DNA from 2 places in the Variovorax sp. 01T432 genome. Region 2 is predicted to be linked to the other one. Evidence: predicted binding sites of a transcription regulator. Region 2 holds the regulator's gene; the other holds the start of a gene.
What was found. Region 2 encodes LexA, which represses DNA repair genes until DNA is damaged. Its sites were predicted from a motif close to ACTGTATNNNNATACAGT; they were not measured.
Positions count from the first base shown of each region.

Region 1: recA (recombinase RecA) is a predicted target of LexA. The motif match lies at 2,763-2,780, and genes of this name have one in related genera.

Region 1 is NZ_JBFTPS010000030.1:73,827-78,313, reverse strand. It holds gene sucC (ADP-forming succinate--CoA ligase subunit beta) at 1-20, opposite strand, end outside; gene argC (N-acetyl-gamma-glutamyl-phosphate reductase) at 222-1,145, shown strand; gene recX (recombination regulator RecX) at 1,171-1,620, opposite strand; gene recA (recombinase RecA) at 1,636-2,700, opposite strand; gene AC1DNF_RS21835 (MarR family winged helix-turn-helix transcriptional regulator) at 2,847-3,332, shown strand; gene AC1DNF_RS21830 (response regulator) at 3,378-4,052, shown strand; gene AC1DNF_RS21825 (sensor histidine kinase N-terminal domain-containing protein) at 4,127-4,487, shown strand, end outside.
Region 2 is NZ_JBFTPS010000009.1:45,627-50,113, reverse strand. It holds gene AC1DNF_RS09705 (MFS transporter) at 1-681, opposite strand, end outside; gene AC1DNF_RS09700 (D-2-hydroxyacid dehydrogenase family protein) at 678-1,685, opposite strand; gene AC1DNF_RS09695 (hypothetical protein) at 1,764-2,108, opposite strand; gene lexA (transcriptional repressor LexA) at 2,226-2,900, opposite strand; gene AC1DNF_RS09685 (asparaginase) at 2,975-3,970, shown strand; gene adk (adenylate kinase) at 4,021-4,487, opposite strand, start outside.

The DNA.
Region 1 (4,487 bases), on a different contig from region 2:
TGGTACTCGTGAATCTTCATGAGGGTGTCTCTCGGAACGAAGTTGAGAAGAAAGAGAAGAAGAGAAGCGAAAAGAGAGCGGGAGAATCTGGCTGTTGTCCACGGGCCACGGCGCCCTGGGAAGGCGGGGGCGGCGAACAACCGGGGACTGTATCATGGTGCGCCGCACCAACGCCGAACGCGCCGCTGCGGTCAATACGTAGTTTTCCATAGGCCCCTACCATGCCCAAGGTCTTCATCGACGGCGAGGCCGGCACCACCGGCCTGCAGATTCGCGAGCGGCTCCAGTCGATGCCGCAGATCGAACTCGTGAGCATCGCGCCCGAGTTGCGAAAGGATGTGGCCGCCAAGCGCTCCCTCATGGCCGGCGTCGACCTGGTCGTGCTGTGCCTGCATGACGACGCCGCGCGCGAGTCCGTCGCGCTGATCGACCAGCTCGAAGGCCGCCGCCCCAAGATCATCGACGCCTCGACGGCCCATCGCACCGCGGCGGGCTGGGTGTTCGGCTTCCCCGAACTCGTGGCGGGCCAGAAGGAAGCCGTGGCCAGGGCCGAGCGCGTGGCCAATCCCGGCTGCTACGCCACCGGCGCGATTGCCATGGTCCGCCCCTTGGTCGACGCCGGGCTGCTGCCGGCCGACTACCCCATCGCCCTGCCTTCGGTCAGCGGCTATTCGGGCGGCGGTCGCACCATGATCGAGGCCTACGAGAAGGGCGAAGCGCCCCTCTTCGAGACCTATGCGCTGGGCCTCAAGCACAAGCACATCCCGGAAATCATGAAATACACGGGCCTCACCCGCCGGCCCGTGTTCATTCCCTCGGTCGGCAACTTCAAGCAGGGCATGCTGGTCAATCTGCCGTTGCACCTGGACGACCTGCCCGGGCGGCCCCGGGCCAGCGACCTGCATGAAGCGCTGGCGGCCCACTACGCGAAGAGCAACACGCCGGAGAAGTTCGTGAAGGTGCTGCCCCCCAGTGCGGACGGCAAAATCGACGCGCTCGGCCTGAACGACACCAACGAACTCGAGATCCGCGTGTTTCCCAACGAAGACCACCGCCATGCGGTCGTCATCGCCCGCCTCGACAACCTGGGCAAGGGCGCCAGCGGCGCCGCGGTGCAGAACCTCAAGCTGATGCTCCGGCTCTGAGCCGATCGGGCCTCAGGCCGCCTGTTCATTCGTCAGGGTCGTACCGAAGCACCCTGGCAACGACCGCGCCAGCGAACCCTCGTGCCAGCAGGAAGCGCGTTTGCTTCGCGCGTTCCGCGGCGTCCCGCGGCACTTCGCCGAAGCGCCGCTTCCAGACCTCGCGTGCGCGGTCGAACTCGCTCTCCTGCAGGCCCGCGACCGCCTCGGCGACAGCGTCGGGTGCAATCCCCTTGTGCAGCAGTTCCTGCCGCACGCGCGCCGCGCCATGTCGTGAGGCGCGCTGGTGCAACACCGACTGCACCACCCTCGCCTCGCTGATGAAATCCTTGGCGGCCAGCTCGTCCAGCGCGCGGGCCAGCGTGCCGGCTTCCTCTTCGTATTTCGCGAGCTTGCGCTCGAGTTCGACACGCGAATGCTCGCGCTGGCTCAAGAGGCGCAGTGCGCGGCCCTTGAGCGATGGCCCTGCAAAAGCCACTTCCCCTGCTCTTGCTTATTTCTCGGGCGTGACGTCGGCAGCTTCCGCGAGCAGCGGAATGCCCAGCGATTCGCGCACCTTGTTCTCGATCTCGCGCGAGAGCGTCGGGTTCTCGCGCAGGAACTCGCGCGCGTTGTCGCGGCCCTGCCCGATCTTCTCGCCGTTGTAGGCGTACCAGGCGCCCGACTTGTCGACGATCTTGGCGGTCACGCCCATGTCGATGATCTCGCCCTCGCGGCTGATGCCCTCGCCGAACAGGATGTCGAACTCGGCCGTCTTGAAGGGTGGCGAGACCTTGTTCTTGACCACCTTGACCTTGGTCTCGTTGCCGATCGCCTCGTCGCCCTTCTTGATGGTGCCGATGCGGCGGATGTCCAGGCGCACCGAGGCGTAGAACTTCAGCGCATTGCCGCCGGTGGTGGTTTCGGGCGAGCCGAACATCACGCCAATCTTCATGCGGATCTGGTTGATGAAGATGACCATGCAGTTGGTCTTCTTGATGGTGGCGGTCAGCTTGCGCAGCGCCTGGCTCATCAGGCGCGCCTGCAGCCCGGGGAGCGAGTCGCCCATTTCGCCTTCGATTTCGGCCTTGGGCGTGAGCGCGGCGACCGAGTCGATGACGATCAGGTCGACCGCGCCGGAACGCACCAGCGAATCGACGATCTCGAGTGCCTGCTCGCCGGTGTCCGGCTGGCTGATGAGCAGGTCGGACAGGTTCACGCCGAGCTTCTGCGCGTATTGCACGTCGAGCGCATGCTCGGCATCGACGAAGGCGCAGGTGCCGGCCTGGCGCTGCATCTCGGCGATGACTTGCAGCGTGAGCGTGGTCTTGCCCGAGGATTCGGGGCCGTAGATTTCGATCACGCGGCCGCGCGGCAGGCCGCCGACGCCGAGCGCGATGTCCAGGCCCAGCGAACCGGTGGAGACCACCTGGATGTCCTCCAGCGCCTCGCCTTCGCCCAGCCGCATGATCGTGCCCTTGCCGAACTGCTTTTCGATCTGGGCCAGGGCGGCTTGCAGAGCCTTGGCCTTTTCGGTGTTAGCGCCTGCGATGCTGGTGCCCTTGACGACTGCGTCCATGTGGAAATCTCCTTGAATATCAACGGGTTGGATTCGATTCATCCCGCTGCTTTTAATTACAGGCTGGATGCTTGAACAGTAGTGTAGGGGCTGATGGGTCGGAGTAAACCCATTTTTTGGTCAGCTTGCCTTACTATCGAAGCGCCATGACAGCCTCCGACTTCCACATCGACCACGATGCCTGGCGCCAGACGCACCTGGGTCGCCTGCTGGGCCACGCCATGCGCCGCTTCGACGAGCGGGTGCTGGCCTTAATGGCCCATGACGCCGACGTGCCGCTCGCGCTTTCCAACCTCGCGGCGCGCGCGCAGGTCAGCGCCGCGCACGTGCACATCACGCGCCATCTCGCACGCGAGGGTTCCCGGCTCACGGAACTGGCCGAGCGCGCCGGCATGACCAAGCAAGCCATGGGCAAGCTGGTCGACCAGTGCGAGGCCTGGGGGCTGGTCACGCGCGGCCCCGATCCGCTCGATGCGCGCGCGCGGCGCGTGCTCTTCACCGCCGACGGACTGGCCTGGCTCGGGGCCTTTCAGAAGGCCGTGACCCAGGCGGAAAAAGAGTTTCGCGCCAGCGTCGGCGACGAGATCGCCACCGTGGTAACGATCGGACTCGAAGCGTATGCAGCGGCCTAGAATCCGGCCGAAGAAGAGAGGGAACACAATGTTCGGAGGCTCGGCATGCGGATACTGATTGCGGAAGATGACCAGGTGCTCGCCGATGCCCTGCTGCGCAGTCTGCGCACTTCCGGCGCGGCGGTGGACCACGTGGCGACGGGTTCCCAGGCCGATGCCGCGCTGATGACCAACAGCGAATTCGACCTGCTCATCCTGGACCTCGGCCTGCCGAAGATGCATGGCCTCGAAATCCTGAAGCGGCTGCGCGCGCGCGGCTCGCAACTGCCGGTACTGGTGCTGACCGCGGCGGACAGCGTCGAGGAACGCGTCAAGGGCCTGGACTACGGCGCCGACGACTACATGGCCAAGCCCTTCTCGCTGCAGGAACTCGAGGCGCGCGTGCGCGCGCTCACGCGGCGCGGCATGGGCGGAACCAGCAATGCGATCAAGCACGGCCCCCTGGTCTATGACCAGGCCGGGCGGGTCGCCACCATCGACGGCAAGATGATCGAGCTGTCGGCGCGCGAGTTGGGCTTGCTCGAAGTGCTGTTGCAGCGCGCCGGGCGCCTGGTGAGCAAGGACCAGTTGGTCGAGCGGCTGTGCGAATGGGGCGAGGAAGTGAGCCTGAACGCGATCGAGGTCTACATCCACCGCCTGCGCAAGAAGATCGAGAAGGGCCCGGTGCGCATCGCCACCGTGCGCGGGTTGGGTTACTGCCTCGAGAAGATCCAGGCCTGAATGTTGCCGTCGCGGATGCGCGCCTTCGCGGCCGCCGCCGGGCCGCCCCAAGGCAAACCAGGGGGCACCCTCACTTGAAGCTCTTTCAGCGCGCACAGCGTTCACTCTTCGGCGAGATCCTGGATTGGATGCTCACGCCGCTCCTGCTGCTGGTGCCGGTCAGCATCGGCGTGACCTGGCTGGTGGCGCAAGGCATTGCCAACGCCCCCTACGATCGCGCACTCGAATACAACATCCAGACACTGGCGAAGTCGGTGGACTTGAAGGGGGGCCCTGGCCGCCTGGAACTGGCGCCAGTAGCGCGTGAAGTCCTGCGCACCGATGGTTCAGACCAGATGTTCTATCAGCTGCTCGATAGTCAAGGCGCACTGGCCGACGGTGAACGGGAGTTGCCCTATCCCGGCACCGACGATGTGCCGGTACCCGGCGTGGTCT
Region 2 (4,487 bases):
GAAGTAGCTGAACAGCACGAACTGCCCGGCGCCCTGCAGCGCCGTGACTGACACGACGCCCATCAGCAAAGGACTCTTGAGCACACGGCCCCAGGCTTCGCGCGAGAGCGCCGGAGGGCGGATGCCCGTGGGGAGCTTGAGCCAGATCCAGACTGCGCTCAGGATAGACAGAGCCGCGATGGCGGCAAATGCCGTGCGCCATCCGAACTGGCCTCCCAGCAGCGCGCCGAGCGGCAGGCCCAGGACCGAGGCCATGGACCAGCCGAGAAAAATGAATGTGACGGCGCGACCTCGCTGTTCGGGCGGCACGAGCAGGCCGACGCATGCCGCGGCCTGTGCGGTGAAGACGGCGGGTGCGACCACCGTCAGCATGCGCACAGCCAGCAGGCCGCCGAAGCTGGGCATGAGCGTCGCCATCAAGTGCCCGCAGGCATACCAGAGCAGTGTGCATGCAAGTAGAAGCCTGCGGTCCCAGCCCGCGACCACCGCAGCCAACAGGGGCGCGCCGAGGCACATCACGATCGCACCTGCCGTGATCAACTGCCCGGCAGTGGCGGCGCTGACTTGCAGAGAGGCACTGAGTTCATTCAGCGTGCCGGGCACGACCATCACGCCCGTTCCGATCACGAAATTGCCCGCCAACAAGGCCCACAGCGCCGCGGGCAGAGGAGTCCGTGTCAACGACGGACCTGCAGCGCGCCAGGGTTGACGATGTTGGTCGGACTGCCCTTGATGAAGCTGACCACATTGTCGAAGGCCTGGCCGAAATACATCTCGTAGCTGTCTTGCTCGACATAGCCGATGTGCGGTGTGCAGATGCAGTTCTCCAGCCGCAACAGTGCATGGCCCTGCAGCGGTGGCTCGCTCTCGAATACATCGATGGCAGCCAGTCCGGGGCGACCGCGGTTGAGCGCTGCGAGCAGAGCGTCCTGTTCGACAAGTTCGGCACGCGATGTATTGACGAAGAGCGAGGTGGGCTTCATGCGGGAGAGATCCTCGAGCGTGACCAGGCCACGAGTCTCCTCCGTCAGCCGCAGGTGGACAGACAGCACGTCCGCCGCCATGAAGAAGGCTTCCCGGTTCGGCGCCACCTGAAGGCCGTCGGACCTAGCCTTGGCGCAGCTCTCCTCGCGGCCCCAGATCACGACTTGCATGCCGAAGGCCTGCCCGTAGCGTGCGACGAGTTGACCGATACGGCCATAGCCCCAGATGCAGAGCGTCTTGCCCTTGAGCACCGAGCCGAGACCGAAGTTGGGGGGCATGGAAGCGGATTTGAGGCCCGATTGCTGCCATGCCCCGTGCTTGAGATTGCTGATGTACTGCGGCAAGCGGCGCATGGCGGCCATGATCAGGGCCCAGGTCAGTTCCGCGGGCGCCAACGGCGAGCCTGTGCCTTCCGCCACCGCCACGCCATGCTCAGTGCAAGCAAGAACATCGACGTGACCACCGACCCGGCCCGTCTGAGAAATGAGCTTGAGCTTCGGGAGCTTCTCGATCAGCTGCCGGGAGATCTGGGTACGTTCACGGATCAGCACGATCACGTCAGCGTCCTTGAGGCGCACCGACAGTTGCCCGATGCCCTTGACCGTGTTGGTGTAGACCTTCGCCGCATACGCGTCGAGCTTGGATGCGCAGCGCAATTTGCGCACCGCATCCTGATAGTCGTCGAGGATCACAATGTTCATGGCGTGCCATTGTGCCTCGCACGATCGACATGCTGTGTCGGCGCAGCGCTGAAGTGCAGCGCAGGGGCCTGGCCAGCTTCAGTGCAGCGGGGTAGAACGAGGTGCTGCGTTCGCGGCTTCCAACGCGACGAGCCTGTCAAGTTCGGCGCAGACATCCGCCATCCGACCCGAAATCACCACGCGGCCGGCCCTTTGACCAGGGTGCTGCGCATCGACGGTGCGCACCACCCGCAAGGGTCTGGAGATTCGCTGCATCTTGCCTTCGGTGGCCACGCTCGGCCGAGCCGCGCAGCTTGGGCGGACACCGACGTAGCGAAGGCCCGCCGAGTCTTCCCGGCGTGAACGGCGCGCCGGAATCAATCGGCTGGCCAGGGCGTGCAGTGGCATGAACAAGTCAGCGATGCTGAGTAGGGCGATTCCCATGTGAACTCCAGAAAGGTCAGAGGTTGAACACAGGCAGGATTGCTCTCATCGGCCTCGACAGGGTGATGGCCCTCGGCCATACGCCCGCCACCTGTCGCGGCCGGGTTATTCAGTTGCTCACATCAGCATCGTGTTGCGAATCAAGCCGACGGCGAGGCCTTCGATTTCGAAGGGTTCGCCAGGCTGGACCACGATGGTGGGATAGTCCGGGTTCTCGGCATGCAGTTCGATGACTTGCTTGTTGCGCTTCAACCGCTTCACCGTGACCTCGTCGCCCAGGCGCGCGACAACGATCTGGCCGTTGCGAGCTTCCTTGGTGGCCTGAACTGCAAGCAGGTCGCCGTCCATGATGCCGGCGTCCCGCATGGACATGCCGCGCACCTTGAGAAGGTAGTCTGGTTGCCGCTGGAACAAGGTGTTCTCGACGTAGTAGGTCTGGTCGACATGCTCCTGGGCAAGGATGGGGGAGCCTGCCGCCACGCGTCCGATGAGCGGCAGCGCAAGCTGGGCCATGCCGGGCAGTGAAAGGGAGAACTGGTTGTTGCGCGATTCGTTGATGGAGCGCAGCGCGTCGCCCTTGAGTCGGATGCCGCGCGAGGTGCCGCTGACGAGTTCGATGACGCCCTTGCGAGCCAGGGCCTGCAGGTGCTCTTCGGCCGCATTGGCGGACTTGAAGCCCAGTTCGGAAGCGATCTCAGCACGGGTGGGCGGAGCGCCTGTGCGTGCGATTGCGCTTTGGATCAGATCCAGAATCTGCTGCTGGCGGGCGGTAAGCTTGACGGAGAACTGCATGAATGGCTCCTGGCGGATACTGGTTGGATAACCAGTAGCTGTATTTTTAACCAGTTTTCGAAAGTTGGCAAGCGATGGCCGAAACCAATTCAGATGGCAAGCGCCGCGTGGTCGTCCTCGGCACGGGCGGGACCATCGCCGGCCGGGCAAGAAGCGCAGGCGACAACATCGGCTATACGGCGGGTGAGGTAGGCGTGGCGGACCTGCTCGGATCCATTGATGCGCGCGAAGGCATCACCTTGTTCGCCGAACAGGTGGCCCAGGTCGACAGCAAGGACATGAGCTTCGGCATCTGGCGCGAACTGGCAATGCGCTGTGCGCACTGGCTTGCGGAGCCCGCAGTGGCGGGCATCGTCATCACGCACGGCACCGACACGCTCGAGGAGACGGCCTTCTTCCTGCAGTCTGTGCTCGCGCCCTCCAAGCCCGTGGTCCTGACCTGCGCGATGCGCCCCTCGACGGCGCTCGCCCCCGACGGGCCACAGAACCTGCGTGACGCGATCGTGGTGGCCGCCATGCCGGACGGTGGCGGCGTGGTCGCCGTTTGCGCGGGCACGGTGCACAGCGCATTCGACGTCCGGAAGGTCCATACCTACCGGCTTGATGCGTTCGATTCGGGAGATTCGGGACCGGTGGGGTACGTCGAGGAAGGGACGGTGCGCCGGCTCAGGAACTGGCCGGGTGGGCCATCCGCGGCGGCGCGCGAGTTGTTCGACCGGATGAAAGGCGCGGCGGTCCAGTGGCCCCGCGTGGAGATCCTGATGAGCCATGCGGAAGCGCGTGGCGACATCGTCGATGCTCTGGTGCGCGAGCGCAAGGCTGGCGCGGTCGACCCCGTGCAGGGTCTTGTGCTGGCGGCCACCGGGAACGGCACGCTGCATCACGCACTGGAGGCCGCGGCCCTTCGTGCGCAGGCTGAAGGCGTCGCCATCTTGCGAGCCACTCGATGTGCGGAGGGCCGCATCCTGGCCCGACCAGGCGACGGCTTGCGCGATGCCGGCTCGTTGACGCCTGTGAAGGCGCGCATTTCACTGATGCTGGATCTCCTGCCCGGCGCGGCGCCCAACTGAGCCTCTGTCGAGCGCATCGCCGCGCCTGTCCGGCCCGGCGGTTTGGAGGTTCAGCTGCTCAAGGCCGCGAGCGCGCGCTGTGTGATGTCCTCGACGGTTCCGACGCCGCTGATGGCGCGGTATTTCGGTGCCGCGGCGGGTTCGGCCTTGGCCCAGTCGGCGTAGTAGTCGACCAACGGACGTGTCTGCTGGCTATAGACCTCCAACCGCTTGCGGACGGTTTCTTCCTTGTCGTCCTCGCGCTGGATCAGGTCCTCGCCCGTCAGGTCATCCTTGCCTTCGGTCTTGGGCGGATTGAACTTGACGTGATAGATGCGGCCGGATGCGGGATGCGAACGGCGTCCGCTCATGCGGTCGATGATGTCCGCAAAGGGGACATCGATCTCAAGCACATAGTCGAGCTTCACGCCCGCCGTACGCATGGCCTCGGCCTGTGGAATGGTGCGTGGGAAGCCATCGAAGAGAAAGCCCTGAGCGCAATCCGCCAGCGCGATGCGCTCCTTCACGAGATTGATGA